Starkeya sp. ORNL1: one gene and its partner. Each later gene encodes a partner of the first gene's protein in a complex. Links are inferred from orthologs where the notes say so. Each region holds a gene or a part of one and is shown on either strand. Other genes may lie near its edges. The genes, in order: G3545_RS23995 and uvrB.

Region 1 (3,406 bases):
ACGATGCGCACCAACTCGCGCACGTTCGCCTCGTCCGGCGCCTCGCCGAAATAGACCTCCACCGCCCAGCTCTCGCCTTCCTCGAAGGCGGCGGTGGCGACCTCGGCCGGATCGAAGCTCTCGGCAATCAGATCGGCGATGCCCCGCGCTTCGCGCTCCGGGGCGGAGACCCGCATGATGTGCGTGGCGCCGTTCGGCGGCAGTCCTTCGAGCATTCCGATCCTCACATCTGCGCCCGCAGCGGAGCGGTTTAGTGCCAGATGAGCGGGCGGAGTGCCAGCATGTTTGCGGGGACGGTCCTCACCCCCGCTCGACGAAGCTGTCCAGCACCTTCTTCTCGCCGGCCTTGTCGAACTGCACGGTGAGCTTGTTGCCTTCCACGCCCACCACCTCGCCATAGCCGAACTTGATATGGAACACCCGCTCGCCGACCGCGTAGAGCGGCTCCGAGCCGGTGGACTTGGCGACCAGCTGACCCTCGATCACCCGCCCGCCGCCACCGTTCCGAGCTCCACCGCTCCACGTCCCGCCGCTGCCATAGCGCGAGGCCGGCTCGGCGAAGTTGCCGCGCTCGCGCGCCGCCTGGGCGCGCTGCCAGCCCGGCGTCGAATAGGAGGAGCCGAAGGTCTCGGCATTGTCGAAACGGCTCGGCCCATAGCCGTAGCGCCCGGCCTGTCCGCCGCCCCAGCCCTGGCCACCCTTGGATTCCGTCACCTCGACATGGGCGTCGGGCAGCTCGTCGAGGAAGCGGCTCGGCACGCTCGACTGCCACAGCCCGTGAATGCGCCGGTTGGAGGCAAAGAACACCTTGGCGTGACGCCGCGCCCGCGTCAGGCCGACATAAGCCAGCCGCCGCTCCTCTTCGAGACCGGCCTTGCCCTGCTCGTCGAGCGCGCGCTGGTGCGGGAACAACCCCTCTTCCCAGCCCGGCAGGAACACGATGTCGAATTCCAGCCCCTTGGCGGAGTGCAGCGTCATGATGCTGACCGCCGCCGCGCCGTTGCCGCCCTCGGTGTCCATAACGAGCGAGATATGCTCGAGGAATCCGACGAGGTTCTCGAACGGCTCCATCGAGCGCACCAGTTCCTTGAGATTGTCGAGCCGGCCCGCGGCGTCCGCCGAACGGTCCTTCTGCCACATCTCGGTATAGCCGCTCTCGTCCAGCACGATCTCGGCGAGCTCGCTCTGCGGCAGGCGCACCATCTGCTCGCGCCAGCGCTCGAACGAGACCACGAGGTCACGCAGCGCGAGCCGCACCTTCGGCTTCAGTTCCGAACTCTCGACCAGCTGGCGCGCGGCTTCCTGCAAGGGCACGCCGGCGCCGCGGGCATGCTCGTGGAGCTGGCGCAGCGCCGCATCGCCGAGCCCGCGCTTCGGCACATTGACGATGCGCTCGAAGGCGAGATCGTCGGCCGGTGAGGCGACGCAGCGCAGATAGGCCAGCGCATCGCGGATTTCCGCCCGCTCATAGAAGCGCGGGCCGCCGATTACCCGGTAGTTCAGCCCCAGCGTGACGAAGCGATCCTCGAACTCGCGCATCTGGAACGAGGCACGCACCAGTATGGCGACCTGGTTCAGGCTCTCGCCATGGCGTTCGAGCTGCTCGATCTCCTCGCCGATGGCGCGGGCCTCTTCCTGGCTGTCCCAGGCGCCGGTGACGGTGACCTTCTCGCCGATCTCACCTTCGGAGAACAGCGTCTTGCCGAGCCGGCCCTCATTGTGGGCGATGAGATGCGCGGCGGCGCCGAGTATGTGGCCGGTGGAGCGGTAATTACGCTCCAGCCGGATCACCTTGGCGCCGGGGAAATCGCTCTCGAAGCGCAGGATGTTGTCCACCTCGGCGCCGCGCCAGCCATAGATCGACTGGTCGTCATCGCCGACGCAGCAGACATTCCTCGAGCCCTGCGCCAGCAGCCGCAGCCAGAGATACTGCGCAGTGTTGGTGTCCTGATACTCGTCGACGAGGATATAGCGGAAGCGCTTGTGGTATTCCGCCAGCACGTCGGGATTCTCGCGCAGCAGGCGGATGCCTTCCAGCAGCAGGTCGCCGAAATCGACCGCGTTCAGCGCCTTCAGCCGCGCCTGGTAATCGGCATACAGCTTCTGCCCGCGCCCATTGGCAAAGGTGGCGCCCTCGCCGGCCGGCACCTGCTCGGGGCTGAGGCCGCGATTCTTCCAGCCGTCGATGGTGTTGGCCAAAAGCCGCGCCGGCCAGCGCTTCTCGTCGATGCTCTCGGCCTGCAGCAGCTGCTTCAGCAGGCGGATCTGGTCGTCGGTGTCGAGGATGGTGAAGCCGGATTTCAGCCCCACCAGTTCCGCATGCCGGCGCAGCATGCGCACGCCGATGGAGTGGAAGGTGCCAAGCCACGGCATGCCCTCCACGGCATCGCCGACCATGGCGGCGACACGCTCCTTCATCTCCCGCGCCGCCTTGTTGGTGAAGGTCACGGAGAGGATCTGCGAGGGAAAGGCGCGGCCGAGCGAGAGAATATGGGCGATGCGGGTGGTGAGCGCCCGGGTCTTGCCGGTGCCCGCTCCCGCCAGCACCAGGACCGGCCCGTCAAGCGTCTCCACGGCTTCGCGCTGCTCGGGATTCAGCCCGGCGAGATAATGCGCCGAAGCGGCGGAAGCCGGCGCTGACGCGGCCAGGGCGCGCGCGGCGATGCCGCCGGCGCGCGGCGCATGGGCCGGCGCAGGCACGCCCTTCCCCGCCGCAGCCGCGTTCGTTCTCGCCGCGGGAGCTTGCGGCAGGTCGAAGGGGATATCGAACGGCGGCTCGTCGCTGGACCGCTTCTTCAAGGGATCGGCCAAAATGGTCCTTGGGCTGTCACGTGATTCTCAACGTGAACAAAATGGCACCGGCATGTCGGTTTGGCGAGGGTGCGGCCGATACTAAGGCCGCGGCAGCACCTTCGTGGTGGCGGAGTCCTTGTCCGGCGCCATGCCGAACCAGCGCTTGTGGATGCGCGCCAGCGTGCCGTCCTGCTTCATCCGGGTGATGGCGGCATCGACCTTGGCGGTGAGCGGCGAATCCTTGGCGAGCGCGATGCCGTAGCGCTCCTGGCTGGGAAGCCGCGCGATCACCGCGAGATCCGGGCGCTTCAGCAATTGATAGAGCAGCGTCGGCAGGTCGCCGACATAGGCGTCGATAGCGCCCGCTTCGAGCAGCCGGACGCCATCGGACGAGCCCTGCGAGAAGCTGGTGCGTCCGAAACCATAACGCTGGGCATTCGCCGTCACCCAGCGCTCACTGGTGGTGCCGGAGGTCACGCTGACGTTCTTGCCGGCGAGGTCCCCTACGTCGCGCATGCCGGACTTCTTCATCACCAGCACGCCCTGCGCCGTCTCATAATAGGATTGGGTGAAGTCGATATAGGCAAGGCGCTCCGACGTGATGCTGATCGAG
Region 2 (3,402 bases), 940 kb from region 1 along the record:
GTGGATGACCAGCATGCCATTGGCGCGCGCCACGCCCAGCGCCCGCTTGCAGGGCCCGACCGCAGCCTGCAGCAGCGACACGTCATTGCCCAGCGTCTCGCCGAAGCCGCCGGGCTCCAGGAAGTCGCGCTGCATGTCGATGATGACCAGCGCGGTGCGTGCCGGATCGAAGGCGAGCGGCGCGGGTTCGGCGGCAAGGCTGAGCAGTGTCATGGGCGGCTCCGCTTGGCTGGATGTCCGGAGGCGGCAGCCGATGGCGCCGCCATGCATACAATGTCGTATGCATGAGGTGTGCCATTGCCGATTATTTGCCCACATCTGTCTAAGGCATTGAAAATGTGCGATCGATTTGAGGGATGAGGTCCGCGTCCAATCGTACCTGCCTAGAAACTGTGACGAGTTTGCCTAGAGAGACGGCGCGCCTCGCGCACATCTGGGCGCACAGGTGCCCCCTTTTCCCATTGAAGAAGGCGTCCCATATTCCCGCCATGCCCAAAGCCGCCAGACCCGGCGGATTCGGAGAGCGCTCGCAGCGCGCCTTCGAACCCGCGCACGCCGCCACGCTGGACCCGAAGCTCGCCGAGAAGCTCGGCGTGGCCCCGACCTCCGGCGCCTCCGCCACCGTCGCCGCGCTCTCGGCGCTGATCGAGACCGGTCGCCCCGAGGTCGACGGTCAGGTGTGGATGCCGCACCGCCCCTCGCGCCCGGAGAAGTCCGAAGGCGGCGTGCCTTTCGTCATCAAGTCGGACTACACGCCGAACGGCGACCAGCCGCACGCGATCGACGAACTGGTGGTCGCGGCGAACCAGGGCGAGCGCGACCAGGTGCTGCTCGGCGTCACCGGCTCCGGCAAGACCTTCACCATGGCCAATGTCATCGAACGGGTGCAGCGCCCGGCCCTGGTGCTGGCGCCGAACAAGACGCTGGCGGCGCAGCTCTATGGCGAGTTCAAGAGCTTCTTCCCGGACAATGCGGTCGAGTATTTCGTCTCGTACTATGACTACTACCAGCCGGAAGCCTACGTCCCGCGCACCGACACCTTCATCGAGAAGGAATCGTCGATCAACGAGCAGATCGATCGCATGCGCCACTCGGCGACGCGCTCGCTGCTGGAGCGCGACGACGTCATCATCGTTGCCTCGGTGTCCTGCATCTATGGTATCGGTTCGGTCGAGACCTATGCCTCGATGACCTTCAAGATCGCGGTCGGCGACCGCATCGACCAACGGGGCATATTGGCCGACCTCGTCGCCCTGCAATACAAGCGCATCCAGGGCGATTTCGGCCGCGGCACCTTCCGGGTTCGCGGCGACGTCATCGAGATCTTCCCGGCGCACTATGAGGACCGGGCCTGGCGGGTCTCGCTGTTCGGCGACGAAGTGGAGAGTATCCAGGAGTTCGATCCGCTCACCGGGCAGAAGTCGCAAGACCTGAAATTCGTGAAGGTCTATGCCAACTCGCATTATGTGACGCCGCGCCCGACGCTGATCCAGGCCATTACCGGCATCAAGAACGAGTTGCGCCATCGGCTCGAAGAACTGAACGCCATGGGCCGCTATCTCGAGGCGCAGCGCCTCGATCAGCGCTGCACCTTCGATCTCGAGATGATGGAGGCCACCGGTTCCTGCGCCGGCATCGAGAACTATTCGCGCTGGCTGACCGGCCGCCGCCCCGGCGAGCCGCCGCCGACGCTGTTCGAATATGTGCCGGACAATGCGCTGATCTTCGTCGACGAGAGCCACGTCACCGTTCCGCAGATCGGCGCCATGTATCGCGGCGACTTCCGCCGCAAGGCGACGCTGGCGGAATACGGCTTCCGCCTGCCGTCCTGCATGGACAACCGGCCGCTGCGCTTCGAGGAATGGGAGGCGATGCGGCCGCAGACCGTGCATGTCTCGGCAACGCCTGGCCCATGGGAGATGGACCGCACCGGCGGCGTGTTCGTCGAGCAGGTGATCCGTCCGACCGGACTGGTCGATCCGCCCGTGGAAGTGCGCCCGGCGCGCACCCAGGTCGACGACCTGCTCGGCGAGGTGCGGGCGACCGCGGCGAAAGGCTACCGCACGCTGGTGACGGTGCTCACCAAGCGCATGGCCGAGGACCTGACCGAGTATCTGCACGAGAACGGCATCCGTGTGCGCTACATGCATTCGGACATCGACACCATCGAGCGCATCGAGATCATCCGCGACCTCAGGCTCGGGGCGTTCGATGCGCTGATCGGCATCAACCTGCTGCGCGAGGGTCTCGACATCCCGGAATGCGCGCTGGTCGCCATTCTCGACGCCGACAAGGAGGGCTTCCTGCGCTCCGAGACCTCGCTGGTGCAGACCATCGGCCGCGCGGCGCGCAACGTCGACGGCCGGGTGGTGCTCTATGCCGACCACGTCACCGGCTCGATGGAGCGGGCGATGGCGGAGACGCAGCGCCGCCGCGACAAGCAGGTGGCGTGGAACACCGAGCATGGCATCACGCCGGAGAGCGTGCGCAAGGCGATCGGCGACATCCTCAACAGCGTCTATGAGCGCGACCACGTCACGGTGGATTCGGGACTGGCCGAAGCGCCCGCCGCCTATGGCCACAATCTGGCGGCGGTGATCGCGGATCTTGAGAAGCGCATGCGCGCAGCGGCGGCGGATCTCGACTTCGAGCAGGCGGCGCGGCTGCGCGACGAGATCAAGCGGCTGCAGGCCACCGAGCTTGCCATCTCTGACGATCCGCTGGCGCGGCAGGACGCCATTGACGACCGCACCGGCGGCTATCGCGGCGAGCGCAAATATGGCCGCGCCGCCAACCTTCCGGCGAAAGGGAAGGGTGGCAAATCCGGCAGCTCCCGCACCGGTGCGGCGATCCGCGCCGAGGAACTCCAGGCCGCCTATGATCCCGGTGAGAATGATCGGTCGGCGGGCTCGCGCATTGTCAAGCCGTCGCTGGACGATATGGGCCCCGGCACCGACCGCACCGAGCCGCTTGGCCCCGAAGGCTGGACCCGCCCGGAGCGACCGGACCCGATGACCAAGGGCTACAAGAAGGGCGGACGGCGCAGCCGGCGCTGACGGCGCCGGCAAGCACATTGCCCCAACGTTGACAAGAAATTCCGTGCGGCTTCAACTCCCGGTGTCGAGTATCCGGGGGTAGGCAAAATGAACTTCACGCAGGCGATCACGTCCGGCTTCAATCGGTATGCCGACTTCACCGGGCGCGCTTCGCGTTCGGAATTCTGGTTCTGGGCGTTGTTTACCTGGCTTGCCAGTCTGGTCGGCAGCGTGTTCGACGTGGCGCTGTTCGGCTACCAATTCGCCGCCGTGGCCTCGCCGATCAGCGGCGTGGTGAGCCTTGCCTTGCTGATCCCCTCGCTCGCCGTCGGCGCCCGGCGCTTGCACGACATTGACCGCACCGGCT

What was found.
Region 2: the proteins of G3545_RS23995 (region 1) and uvrB are in contact, whole or in part, in a crystal structure (PDB 7EGT), measured with the Thermus thermophilus proteins. The link is inferred for Starkeya sp. ORNL1 from one-to-one orthologs. Residues at the interface, in WP_096412145.1 of Thermus thermophilus: His654, Arg656, Phe657, Gln666, Asp668, Glu669, Lys680, Arg681, Leu682, Ser683, Lys685, Tyr686, Ala687; in WP_096411307.1 of Thermus thermophilus: Glu23, Leu25, Arg26, Asp27, Gly28, Glu29, Arg30, Phe31, Arg55, Glu326, Asp327, Phe328, Glu379, Ser382, Gln383, His398, Gly400, Arg401.

What each region holds. Positions count from the first base shown.
Region 1 is NZ_CP048834.1:5,085,354-5,088,759, reverse strand. The notes cover bases 1-3,094. They hold G3545_RS23995 (UvrD-helicase domain-containing protein), read right to left. Parts: upstream 2,701-3,094; coding sequence 301-2,700; downstream 1-300. Other genes in these bases: G3545_RS23990 (transporter substrate-binding domain-containing protein), read right to left, coding at 2,893-3,094; G3545_RS24000 (50S ribosomal protein L11 methyltransferase), read right to left, coding at 1-215. Outside these bases: more of G3545_RS23990, read right to left, coding at 3,095-3,406. UniProt on the Escherichia coli protein: A helicase with DNA-dependent ATPase activity. Unwinds DNA duplexes with 3'-5' polarity. Translocates on single-stranded DNA with 3'-5' polarity. Initiates unwinding more efficiently from a nicked substrate than double-stranded DNA.
Region 2 is NZ_CP048834.1:6,025,238-6,028,639, forward strand. Bases 183-3,272 are described here. They hold uvrB (excinuclease ABC subunit UvrB), read left to right. Parts: upstream 183-488; coding sequence 489-3,056; downstream 3,057-3,272. Other genes in these bases: G3545_RS28330 (isochorismatase family cysteine hydrolase), read right to left, coding at 183-213; G3545_RS28340 (DUF805 domain-containing protein), read left to right, coding at 3,144-3,272. Outside these bases: more of G3545_RS28330, read right to left, coding at 1-182; more of G3545_RS28340, read left to right, coding at 3,273-3,402. UniProt on the Escherichia coli protein: The UvrABC repair system catalyzes the recognition and processing of DNA lesions. A damage recognition complex composed of 2 UvrA and 2 UvrB subunits scans DNA for abnormalities.